DNA from 2 places in the Streptomyces griseiscabiei genome. Region 1 is predicted to be linked to the other one. Evidence: predicted binding sites of a transcription regulator. Region 1 holds the regulator's gene; the other holds the start of a gene.
What was found. The regulator HrcA, encoded in region 1, represses chaperone genes, less so after heat shock. The targets are predictions, from matches to a motif close to TTNGCACTCNGNNNNNCNGAGTGCNAA.
Positions count from the first base shown of each region.

Region 2: the regulator HrcA is predicted to act here: its motif matches at 2,492-2,518, upstream of groL (chaperonin GroEL).

Region 1 covers NZ_JAGJBZ010000001.1:766,546-772,462, forward strand. Annotated here, with positions in the region: gene dnaJ (molecular chaperone DnaJ) at 1-1,084, opposite strand, end outside; gene hrcA (heat-inducible transcriptional repressor HrcA) at 1,085-2,101, opposite strand; gene J8M51_RS03335 (MBL fold metallo-hydrolase) at 2,292-3,023, shown strand; gene J8M51_RS03340 (DUF3097 domain-containing protein) at 3,066-3,881, shown strand; gene J8M51_RS03345 (Uma2 family endonuclease) at 3,859-4,437, opposite strand; gene hemW (radical SAM family heme chaperone HemW) at 4,537-5,769, opposite strand; gene J8M51_RS03355 (ATP-binding SpoIIE family protein phosphatase) at 5,839-5,917, opposite strand, start outside.
Region 2 covers NZ_JAGJBZ010000004.1:420,898-426,814, forward strand. Annotated here, with positions in the region: SAM riboswitch class I at 1-3, shown strand, start outside; gene thrC (threonine synthase) at 21-1,334, shown strand; gene J8M51_RS41335 (MoaD/ThiS family protein) at 1,382-1,657, shown strand; gene J8M51_RS41340 (cold-shock protein) at 2,120-2,326, shown strand; gene groL (chaperonin GroEL) at 2,680-4,302, shown strand; gene J8M51_RS41350 (NADH:flavin oxidoreductase) at 4,528-5,664, shown strand; gene J8M51_RS41355 (carboxylesterase/lipase family protein) at 5,771-5,917, shown strand, end outside.

The sequences.
Region 1 (5,917 bases):
GCTGGAACTGCCCCGTGGGCCGTTCCTCACCCCGCAGCGCGGCGAGCTGCCGCAGCAACCCCTCCTGCTCGGGATCCAGCTTCGTCGGCGTCTGCACCTCGACGTGGACGATCAGATCCCCGCGCCCACCGCCGCGAAGATGCGTGACACCGCGCCCGTGCAGCGGAATCGACTGCCCGGACTGCGTCCCGGGCCGGATGTCGACCTCCTCCAGCCCGTCCAGCGTCTCCAGCGGCACCTTCGTACCGAGGGACGCCGCCGTCATCGGGATCGTCACCGTGCAGTGCAGATCGTCGCCGCGCCGCTGGAACGTCGAGTGCGGCAGCTCGTGGATCTCGACGTAGAGGTCACCGGCGGGACCGCCACCGGGCCCGACCTCGCCCTCGCCGGCGAGCTGGATCCGTGTGCCGTTGTCGACACCGGCCGGGATCTTGACCGTGAGCGTCCGCCGCGACCGCACCCGTCCGTCGCCCGCGCACTCGGGGCACGGGTTGGGGACGATCGTGCCGAAGCCCTGGCACTGCGGGCAGGGCCGGGAGGTCATGACCTGGCCGAGGAAGGACCGCGTGACCTGCGAGACCTCACCGCGACCGCGGCACATGTCACAGGTCTGGGCGGTGGTCCCCGGGGCCGCGCCCTCGCCGCTGCACGTCGTGCAGACGATGGCGGTGTCGACCTGGATGTCCTTCGTCGTGCCGAAGGCCGCCTCGTCGAGGTCGATCTCCAGCCGGATCATCGCGTCCTGCCCCCGGCGCGTACGCGAGCGCGGGCCGCGCTGGGACGCCGTACCGAAGAAGGCGTCCATGATGTCCGAGAAGTTGCCGAAGCCACCGGCGCCGAAGCCGCCCGCGCCCCCGCCGCCCGCCTGGGACAGCGGGTCGCCGCCGAGGTCGTAGACCTGCTTCTTCTGCGGGTCCGACAACACCTCGTAGGCGGCGTTGATCTCCTTGAACCGCTCCTGGGTCTTCGGATCGGGATTGACGTCCGGGTGCAGCTCGCGAGCGAGCCTCCTGAACGCCTTCTTGATCTCGTCCTGGGACGCGTCGCGGCGCACGCCGAGCACGGCGTAGTAGTCCGTGGCCACTTAAGACTCCGCCAGGATCTGTCCGACGTACCGTGCCACCGCTCGTACCGCTCCCATCGTTCCCGGATAGTCCATGCGCGTAGGTCCGACCACGCCCAGCTTCGCTACTGCCTCGCCGCCCGAACCGTAGCCGACGGAGACGACGGACGTGGAGTTGAGTCCCTCATACGCGTTCTCATGACCGATGCGTACGGTCATGCCCGAATCCCCCGCCTCGCCAAGCAACTTGAGGAGGACGACCTGTTCCTCCAAGGCTTCCAGAACGGGCCGGATCGTGAGGGGGAAGTCATGACCGAAGCGGGTGAGATTGGCGGTTCCGCCGATCATCAGCCGCTCCTCGCTCTCCTCCACGAGTGCTTCGAGGAGGGTGGAGAGCACCGTCGCGACCGTCCCCCGGTCCTCGACGTCGAACGCCTCCGGCAGGTCCTCGACCAGCCGGGGCACGTCGGTGAACCGGCGGCCCGCGACCTTGCTGTTCAGCCGGGCGCGCAGATCCGCGAGTGACGTTTCTCCGAACGGCGCCGGGCAGTCCACCAGCCGCTGTTCCACCCGTCCCGTGTCCGTGATCAGCACGAGCATCAGGCGGGCGGGGGCCAGCGCCAGCAGCTCCACATGCCGCACCGTCGACCGTGTGAGCGACGGGTACTGCACGACGGCCACCTGCCGGGTGAGCTGCGCGAGCAGCCGCACGGTCCGCGCCACGACGTCATCGAGGTCGACCGCGCCGTCCAGGAAGTTCTGGATGGCGCGCCGCTCGGGCGGGGTCATCGGCTTGACGCCCGCCAGCTTGTCGACGAAGAGCCGGTACCCCTTGTCGGTGGGGATGCGGCCCGCGCTGGTGTGGGGCTGGGCGATGAAGCCCTCGTCCTCCAGCGCCGCCATGTCGTTGCGGACGGTCGCCGGGGAGACGCCGAGGTTGTGCCGCTCGGTGAGCGCCTTGGAACCGACCGGCTCCTCGGTGCCCACATAGTCCTGGACGATGGCGCGCAGCACCTGCAGCCTGCGTTCACTGAGCACTCGCGCACACCTCCAGCTCGTCTCTCTCGTGCGGCCCTGTTGGCACTCACCCCGGGCGAGTGCCAACACTCCCCGCCCAGTGTACGGCGGTGGGGTACGCCCCCGGCAAGGCCGGGCTCCGGGCGGGGCCACTTTCCTACTGGGGAGTACACGACAACGCGGTCCCACGAGCTACAGCTAGCGTCGGCGCATGACGGTGTCTTGGGAAGAGTGCGGGTGGCAGGGATTGACGCCGCGGGTCGGGCGGTGCCGCCTCCCCGGCTGGGACTGCACGGTCGGGCTGGTGGCCGGGGGCGGTGCGGCCCTCATGATCGACTCCGGGTCGAGTCTGCGGGAGGGCGCGCGGTTGCGCGGCGAGGCGTGCCGGCTGCTCGGCGGCGCCCGTGTGACACATCTCGCGCTCACCCACCCCCATTTCGACCATGTCTTCGGCGCGGCGGCGTTCTCCGGGGTGGAGGTCTTCGGCGCGGTGGGCGTCGACGGCGTCCTGGCCCGTGACCGCGACGCCCTCCACACGGACGCCGTGCGCCACGGCCTCCCCCCGGCCGACGCCACCGAGGCGGCCGATCTTCTCGTCCTCCCCCGCCACTCTGTCTCCGGCGAGTGGACGCTCGACCTGGGCGGCGGCGTCCGGGTGCTGCTGGCGAACGTGGGCCCCGGCCACACCGGTCACGACCTGGCGGTCCTGGTGTCGGAGGGCGCCCGGGAGGTGGTGTTCTGCGGTGACCTGGTCGAGGAGTCCGGCGAACCGCAGGCGGGTCCGGACGCGATCCCGTCCCGCTGGCCGGCCGCCCTGGACCGGCTCCTGGCCCTCGGCGGCGAGGACGCGCTGTACGTCCCCGGGCACGGGGCGGTGGTGGACGCGGCGTTCGTCCGGGCCCAACGTGACGCGCTGGCCCGCCGCTTCGGCGTGTCGGACTGAGTGCGGCGGCATCCGGGCGCGGCTTCTCCTATCGTCACTCGAATGCGCCAGTACTCACCCGACCTGACCCCTCCCTGGAAGAAGTCCCAGCCGGCCCCCGAGGTCCCGGCCGACCCCGGTCTGGTCGTCGAGGAGCCCGCCACCGGGTTCTGCGGCGCGGTCATCCGCTGCGAGGCGGGCACGGTGACGCTGGAGGACCGCTTCGGCAAGCACCGGGTGTTCCCGCTGGAGCCCCGGGGCTTCCTGCTGGAGGGCCGTGTGGTGACCCTGGTCCGCCCCTCGTCGGCGGGCCCCGCCGGCCCCTCCCGCACGGCCTCGGGCTCGGTGGCCGTCCCGGGCGCCCGCGCCCGTGTGGCCCGCGCCGGGCGCATCTACGTCGAGGGCCGCCACGACGCCGAGCTCGTCGAGAAGGTCTGGGGCGACGATCTGCGCGTCGAGGGCGTGGTCGTGGAGTACCTGGAGGGCGTGGACGACCTCCCCGCGATCGTCGAGGACTTCGCCCCCGGCCCGGACGCGCGTCTCGGCGTCCTGGTCGACCACCTGGTCCCCGGAAGCAAGGAGTCCCGTATCGCCGCGTCGGTCACGAGCGACCACGCGCTCGTCGTCGGCCACCCGTACATCGACATCTGGGAGGCCGTGAAGCCGTCCTCGGTGGGCATCACGGCGTGGCCGCGCGTACCGCGCGGGCAGGACTGGAAGACAGGGGTGTGCCGGGCGCTGGGCTGGCCCTCGGACAACACCGGGGCGGTGTGGCAGGCGATCCTGGCGCGGGTGGGTTCCTACAAGGACCTGGAGCCGGAACTGCTGGGCCGGGTGGAGGAGTTGATCGACTTCGTCACGGGTAGCGATGAGGCCTGACGTCGGGCAACGTGGCGAAGTCACTCGTGTCCAGTTCGACTCCCAGAATCTCCAAGGCCACCAGGTCACCGAACTTGGTGATCTGTTGCGTCAGGTAGTTCGCTTCCTCTCCCACCCCCTCGGGCCGAGTCAGCAGGACACATTGCCCCATGATCGGGTCAAGGATGAGATACGCGGGCACGTTGCCCGCCGCGTAGATCGACCTCTTGACCTCGTAGTCCTGATGAACACTGGACTTAGAGACGACCTCCACAACCATGGTGACGAGCTGCGACGGCAGCAGCCGACCCGAAGAAGGCAAAAGGTCCCGCGCGACGACCACCAGATCCGGCACAGGCTCACTGGGCTCGGTCACAACGTCGATGTCCTGTGTCTGAAGACGAGACCAGTGCGATCGCGGAATCTGGTCCTGTACATCGGCAACAATCATGTTGTGCACGATGTCAGGGCTGGCCATCATCACGATTACCCCCCGGAGAAGCTCCACCTTGACACCCTCGGGGGGTTCAAGCTCCTCGAAGTACCTGGTCATGTCGCGTTCGTCCACAGCGGTCATCTCCATGGCCTCCATATCCGCCGCGTGCCGTCGGCGGCAGCCTACGAACCAGGTTAGGTACCGAACCCCCGTTCCGCACCGATTCACCCGCCCGAGTGATCAGTCCACCAGGTCCCGCACCACCGCGTCCGCCAGCAACCGCCCGCGCAGGGTGAGAACCGCGCGCCCCTCGTCGTACGGGCCCGGGTCGAGCAGCCCGTCGGACAGGGCACGCTCGGCCGCCGCGAGGCCCTCCTCGCGCAGCAGCGACAACGGGCACCCCTCCCGCAGCCGCAGCTCCAGCAGGATGCGCTCGACGCGCCGGTCCTCGTCCGCCAGCAGCTCACGCCCCGCGCCGGGGGAGCGCCCGGCGGCCAGTGCGCCCGCGTACGCGCCGGGGTGTTTCACGTTCCACCAGCGGACGCCGCCGACGTGGCTGTGGGCGCCCGGCCCCGCGCCCCACCAGTCCGCGCCGCGCCAGTACAGCTCGTTGTGGAGGCAGCGCCCGGCGTCGGAGGTGGCCCAGTTGGAGACCTCGTACCAGTCGAACCCGGCCGCCGAGAGCATCTCCTCGGCGATCAGATACCGGTCGGCGTGGACGTCGTCGTCGGTCATCGGCACCTCGCCCCGGCGGATGCGCCGCGCGAGCTGCGTGCCCTCCTCCACGATCAGCGCGTACGCCGAGATGTGATCCGGCCCGGCACCGAGCGCGGCGTCCAGGGAGGCCCGCCAGTCGTCGTCGGACTCCCCCGGCGTGCCGTAGATCAGGTCCAGGTTGACGTGGTCGAAGCCGGCGGCGCGCGCCTCCGCCACGCAGGCCTCCGGGCGCCCCGGCGTGTGCGTACGGTCGAGGATCTTCAGCACATGCTGCCGCGCGCTCTGCATCCCGAACGAGAGCCGGTTGAAGCCGCCCGCGCGCAGGGTCTCCAGATAGGCGGGGTCGACCGACTCCGGGTTCGCCTCGGTCGTCACCTCCGCGTCGTCCGCGAGCCCGAACTCCTCCCGGACCGCCCCCAGCATCCGTACGAGATCACCGGCGGCCAGCAGCGTGGGCGTGCCGCCGCCGACGAAGACCGTCCGGACCGGGCGCGGGTCGTCACCGAGGACCTTGCGGGCGAGGCGGATCTCGTCGACGACCGTGTCCGCGTAGTTGTCGCGGGAGGCGAGGACGCCGCCGGTACCGCGCAGCTCGGTCGCGGTGTAGGTGTTGAAGTCGCAGTAGCCGCAGCGGGTCGCGCAGTACGGGACGTGCAGATAGAACCCGAGAGGCCGCTCGGCCGCGCCGGACAGGGCGTGCGCGGGCAGCGCCCCGTCGTCGGGGACGGGCTCACCGTCGGGGAGTGCGGAAGGCATGTCGTCCATTGTCCAGCACCCCCGCCGGTCCTCGTCGCGCCCCGGCGTACGCCCCCACTCCGCCCGCAGCTACTCCGCCCGCAGCACCAGCAGCGCCAGGTCGTCGTCCGGCGGGCGTTCCCCGAACTCGTGCACGAGCCGTCGGATG
Region 2 (5,917 bases), on a different contig from region 1:
GGAGAAAGGGCCTCCCCTCCATGGCTGCGCAGACTGCCGCAAACACCACCGAATCCACCGGTTCCCCCGTCTCCACCGGTTCCACGGTAGACCTCGGCCCCGCCGCCGCGCTGAGCTGTCGTGAGTGCGGGCACCGCGTCCCCCTCGGCCCGGTCTTCGCCTGCGAGGAGTGTTTCGGGCCGCTGGAGATCGCGTACGACTACTCCGCGTACGAGACGGAAGCGCTGCGGAAGACGATCGAGTCCGGCCCGGCGAACATCTGGCGGTACGCGCCCCTGCTGCCCGTCCCGGCGGACGTGGCGACCAAGCCGAACATCAACCCCGGCTGGACCCAGCTCGTGAAGGCCGACAACCTGGCCGCCGCGCTCGGTGTCGACACCGGCAAGCTCTTCGTCAAGGACGACTCCGGCAACCCGACGCACTCCTTCAAGGACCGTGTCGTCGCCCAGGCCCTGGAGGCGGCCCGCGCCTTCGGCTTCACCACCCTCTCCTGCTCCTCCACGGGCAACCTGGCCGGTGCCGTCGGCGCCGCCGCAGCCCGCGCCGGTTTCCGGTCCTGTGTGTTCATCCCGCACGACCTGGAGCAGGGCAAGGTCGTCATGGCCGCGGTCTACGGCGGCGAGCTGGTCGGCATCGAGGGCAACTACGACGATGTGAACCGCTTCTGCTCCGAGCTGATCGGCGACCCGGCCGGCGAGGGCTGGGGCTTCGTCAACGTCAACCTGCGGCCGTACTACGCGGAGGGCTCCAAGACCCTCGCGTACGAGATCTGCGAGCAGCTCGGCTGGCGGCTCCCCGACCAGCTGGTGGTGCCCATCGCCTCCGGGTCGCAGCTCACGAAGATCGACAAGGGGCTGCAGGAGCTGATCAGGCTCGGGCTCGTCGAGGACAAGCCGTACAAGATCTTCGGTGCGCAGGCCGAGGGGTGCTCGCCGGTGTCGGTGGCCTTCAAGGCGGGCCACGACGTCGTACGGCCGCAGAAGCCGAACACCATCGCCAAGTCGCTCGCGATCGGCAACCCGGCGGACGGGCCGTATGTGCTGGACATCGCGCGGCGGACCGGCGGTGCCGTGGAGGACGTGACGGACGAGCAGGTCGTCGAGGCGATCAAGCTGCTGGCGCGGACGGAGGGGATCTTCGCGGAGACCGCGGGTGGGGTGACCGTGGGGGTGACGAAGAAGCTGATCGAGGACGGGCTTCTCGACCCCACGCTGACGACCGTGGTGCTCAACACGGGCGACGGTCTGAAGACGCTGGACGCGGTGGCCGGTACCGGGCTGACCGCGACCATTCGGCCCAGCCTGGATTCGTTCCGTGAGGCCGGGCTCGCGTAAGAGTTCCCCGCGCCCCTGACAAGCACATCCTGACCGGAGGTCCCATCGTGAGCGTTTCCGTCCGTATCCCCACCATCCTTCGCACCTACACCGGCGGTCAGGCCGAGGTGAGTGCCGAGGGGGCCACCCTCGCCGAGGTCATCGCCGATCTGGAGAAGAACCACAACGGGATCGCCGCCCGGGTTCTGGACGATCAGGGCAAACTGCGGCGGTTCGTGAATGTGTACGTCAATGACGACGATGTCCGATTCGAGCAGGGGCTGGAGACGGCCACGCCGGACGGTGCCGGTGTGTCGATCATTCCCGCGGTCGCCGGTGGCTGACCGCCGGTCAGTACCGGCCGGTAGTAACCGTCGGTAATATTGATTACCGAGTGTTCATCGAATTGCCCCCTCCGTGAGAGAAGCGGAGGGGGCAATTCTCTATGGTTGAGCACTGTAGAGTTGGGGAACCCGGTCGGATCACCGTAGTGATTGCATGCCGGGCGCATATGTGATCGCGCCGCACGCCCTATATGAAGTAGCCAAAGTGTGCAGGCCATTTGCGCATTTCTTCCCTTTTGTGGGGCCCGACTTGCCCTGAATTCGGACGAATTGTTCGTACATTCCCGACCGGTCGTGTCCAGAATTCTCGTCCGATTGACCTGTTGCAGAGGGCAGTTGGACAGATACATTCGGCCGCGGTCGACGCGTTCCGGCGCACACCCCCAACCGTTGGGGGGTGAGGTCTGACCCGGATCCGCGAAGTGTGGATCTGTGCAAGGGCCAGTAATAGGGGAGTTAGGCATGGCTCAGGGCACCGTCAAGTGGTTCAACGCGGAGAAGGGGTACGGCTTCATCGCGGTCGACGGTGGTGCGGATGTATTCGTCCACTACAGCGCGATCCAGATGGACGGTTACCGCACCCTGGAAGAGGGCCAGCGGGTCGAGTTCGAGATCTCGCAGGGTCAGAAGGGGCCGCAGGCGGACATGGTCCGGCTCGCGGCCGGCTGAAGTAACGCGCCGGGTTCAACGCAGCGACGTTCTTCGTTCTTCATCGGAGGGCTCGCATCCCGTTTCGGGGTGCGAGCCCTCTCGTGTGCGCGGGCGGCGGCCGGGTGCGCGGGGGGTGGGCAGGGGTGGGCAGGGGCGTGTTCACCTGCGGATCATCGAGAGCCGCTTGCACTCGACCATGCCGAGTGCTAATCATTGGCGTTAGCACTCTGAAGGTGAGAGTGACAACGAGGATCGGGTCGGTGAGGCCCGCAGGCCGGGTGGGGCAAGGAACCACGAGGCATGCGAGCCGTCCGTCGCGGGCGCCAGCGCGGTCCGGAGCAATCCACCCCAGTCCGGGAGGACCACTTCACATGGCCAAGATCATCGCGTTCGACGAGGAGGCGCGGCGCGGCCTCGAGCGCGGCATGAACCAGCTCGCGGACGCCGTCAAGGTGACGCTCGGCCCCAAGGGCCGCAACGTCGTCCTCGAGAAGAAGTGGGGCGCCCCCACGATCACCAACGATGGTGTCTCCATCGCCAAGGAGATCGAGCTCGAGGACCCGTACGAGAAGATCGGCGCCGAGCTGGTCAAGGAAGTCGCCAAGAAGACGGACGACGTCGCGGGCGACGGCACGACCACGGCGACCGTTCTCGCCCAGGCCCTGGTCAAGGAAGGCCTGCGCAACGTCGCCGCCGGCGCCAACCCGATGGCCCTGAAGCGCGGCATCGAGAAGGCCGTCGAGGCCGTCTCCGGTGCGCTGCTCGACCAGGCCAAGGAGGTCGAGACCAAGGAGCAGATCGCCTCCACGGCCTCCATCTCCGCCGCCGACACCCAGATCGGCGAGCTGATCGCCGAGGCGATGGACAAGGTCGGCAAGGAAGGCGTCATCACCGTCGAGGAGTCGCAGACCTTCGGTCTGGAGCTTGAGCTCACCGAGGGCATGCGCTTCGACAAGGGCTACATCTCGGCGTACTTCGCGACCGACATGGAGCGCATGGAGGCGGTGCTGGAGGACCCCTACATCCTCATCGCCAACTCCAAGGTCACCAACGTCAAGGACCTGCTCCCGCTCCTGGAGAAGGTCATGCAGGGCGGCAAGCCGCTGCTGATCATCGCCGAGGACGTCGAGGGCGAGGCCCTGTCGACTCTGGTCGTCAACAAGATCCGTGGCACCTTCAAGTCCGTCGCCGTCAAGGCCCCGGGCTTCGGTGACCGCCGCAAGGCCATGCTCGGCGACATCGCCATCCTCACGGGCGGCGAGGTCATCTCCGAGGAGGTCGGCCTCAAGCTGGAGAACGCGACCCTGGACCTCCTGGGCCGCGCTCGCAAGGTCGTCATCACCAAGGACGAGACGACGATCGTCGACGGCGCCGGTGACACCGACCAGGTCCAGGGCCGGGTCAACCAGATCCGTGCCGAGATCGAGAACAGCGACTCGGACTACGACCGCGAGAAGCTCCAGGAGCGCCTGGCGAAGCTCGCGGGCGGCGTGGCCGTCATCAAGGCCGGTGCCGCGACCGAGGTCGAGCTCAAGGAGCGCAAGCACCGCATCGAGGACGCCGTTCGCAACGCGAAGGCGGCCGTCGAGGAGGGCATCGTCGCCGGTGGTGGCGTGGCCCTGCTGCAGGCCTCCTCGGTCTTCGAGAAGCTGGAGCTGGAGGGTGACGAGGCGACCGGCGCCAACGCCGTGAAGCTCGCGCTGGAGGCCCCGCTCAAGCAGATCGCCGTCAACGGCGGCCTTGAGGGCGGCGTCGTCGTGGAGAAGGTCCGCAACCTCGCGGTCGGCCACGGCCTCAACGCCGCGACCGGTGAGTACGTCGACATGATCGCCTCCGGCATCATCGACCCGGCGAAGGTCACGCGTTCCGCCCTGCAGAACGCCGCCTCCATCGCCGCGCTCTTCCTCACCACCGAGGCCGTCATCGCCGACAAGCCGGAGAAGTCCGCCGCGCCCGCCGGTGGCGGTATGCCGGGCGGTGACATGGACTTCTGATCGCCCCCGGCCCGTGAGGGCCCGGTCGATCATCGTCCTTCAGTACCGAGGGCGGCACTCCCTGGACGCAGGGGGTGCCGCCCTCGGGCGTGTCCGGGGTCACAGTGCGCGGGGGTGCGGGGCGGAATTTCCGGGACCCGAGGGGCGGTTGTGCGGAGGGACGCTATATGCGTGCGCATGGAAAGCATCCCCCGCTCCCGTCTCCCCCCTTCAAGGAGTCCCCACGTGACCACCGCCTCCACCGCCTCCACCGCCTCCTCCCGGGCCGCCGAGATTCTGGCCCGCCCCGTGACGATCAACGGGCTGACCGTGCCGAACCGGATCGCCATGGCGCCGATGACGCGTGTGTTCTCGCCCGGGGGCGTGCCCGGCGCGGACGTGGCCTCGTACTACGGGCGGCGGGCCGCCGCGGGCGTCGGGCTGATCGTGACCGAGGGGACGTACGTCGGGCACGAGACGGCCGGTGACCTCGACGGGGTGCCCCGGTTCGCCGGGGAGGAGCAGCTCGCCGGGTGGGCGAAGGTCGCGGAGGCCGTGCACGCCGGGGGCGGCACGATCGTCCCGCAGCTGTGGCACATCGGGACCGTCCGGCAGCAGGGCAAGCTCTTCCCCGAGGCCCCCGTCCTCGGCCCGTCCGGGCTGCGGCCCGACGGCACCGAGGCGGCCGGCGGCCGGGCCATGACCCAGGCCGACATCGACGAGGTCGTCGAGGCCTTCGCCAAGTCCGCCGCCGAGGCCGAGCGCATCGGCATGGACGGCGTCGAGATCCACGGCGCCCACGGCTACCTCATCGACCAGTTCCTCTGGGCGGGCACCAACCGCCGCACCGACGCCTACGGCGGTGACCTCGTCGCCCGTACGAAGTTCGCGGCGGAGGTCGTGGCGGCCGTACGGGACTCGGTGTCGGCCGACTTCCCCGTGATCTTCCGCTACTCGCAGTGGAAGCAGGAGGCGTACGACGCGCGCCTCGCCGAGACGCCCGAGGAGCTGGAGGCGCTGCTGAACCCGCTGGTGGCGGCCGGTGTCGACGCGTTCCACGCATCCACGCGCCGCTACTGGCAGGCGGAGTTCGAGGGGTCCGAGCTGAACCTCGCGGGCTGGACGAAGAAGCTCACCGGCAAGCCCACCATCACGGTCGGCTCGGTCGGTCTGGACGGGGAGTTCCTCGCCGCGTTCGCCGGTGAGGGCGCGACGCTGAAGGGGATCGACGACCTGCTGAACGGTCTGGAGGCCGAGGAGTACGACCTCGTCGCCGTGGGCCGCGCGCTGCTCCAGGACCCCGAGTGGGCGGCGAAGGTGCTCGACGGCCGCTTCGGCGAGCTGAAGGCGTTCGAGCCGGCGGCGCTGGGGTCGCTCAGCTGAGGCCGGGAACCCCGCGGGGGTCGACCTCAGTTGATTGATTCAGGCAAGCTTATGGATGGGCCTGAATCAGCCGGGCGCCCGTGCGCCCGGCAGTGAGGAGTCGACGATGGCGGCAGTTGACAGTCTTGTCGTACGCACCGCGGCCGGTGCCGTGCGGGGCCGGGCGGAGGACGGGCTCACCGTCTTCCGGGGCATCCCGTTCGCCGAACCCCCGGTGGGGGAGGCCCGGTTCGCGGCGCCCCGGCCGGTGTCC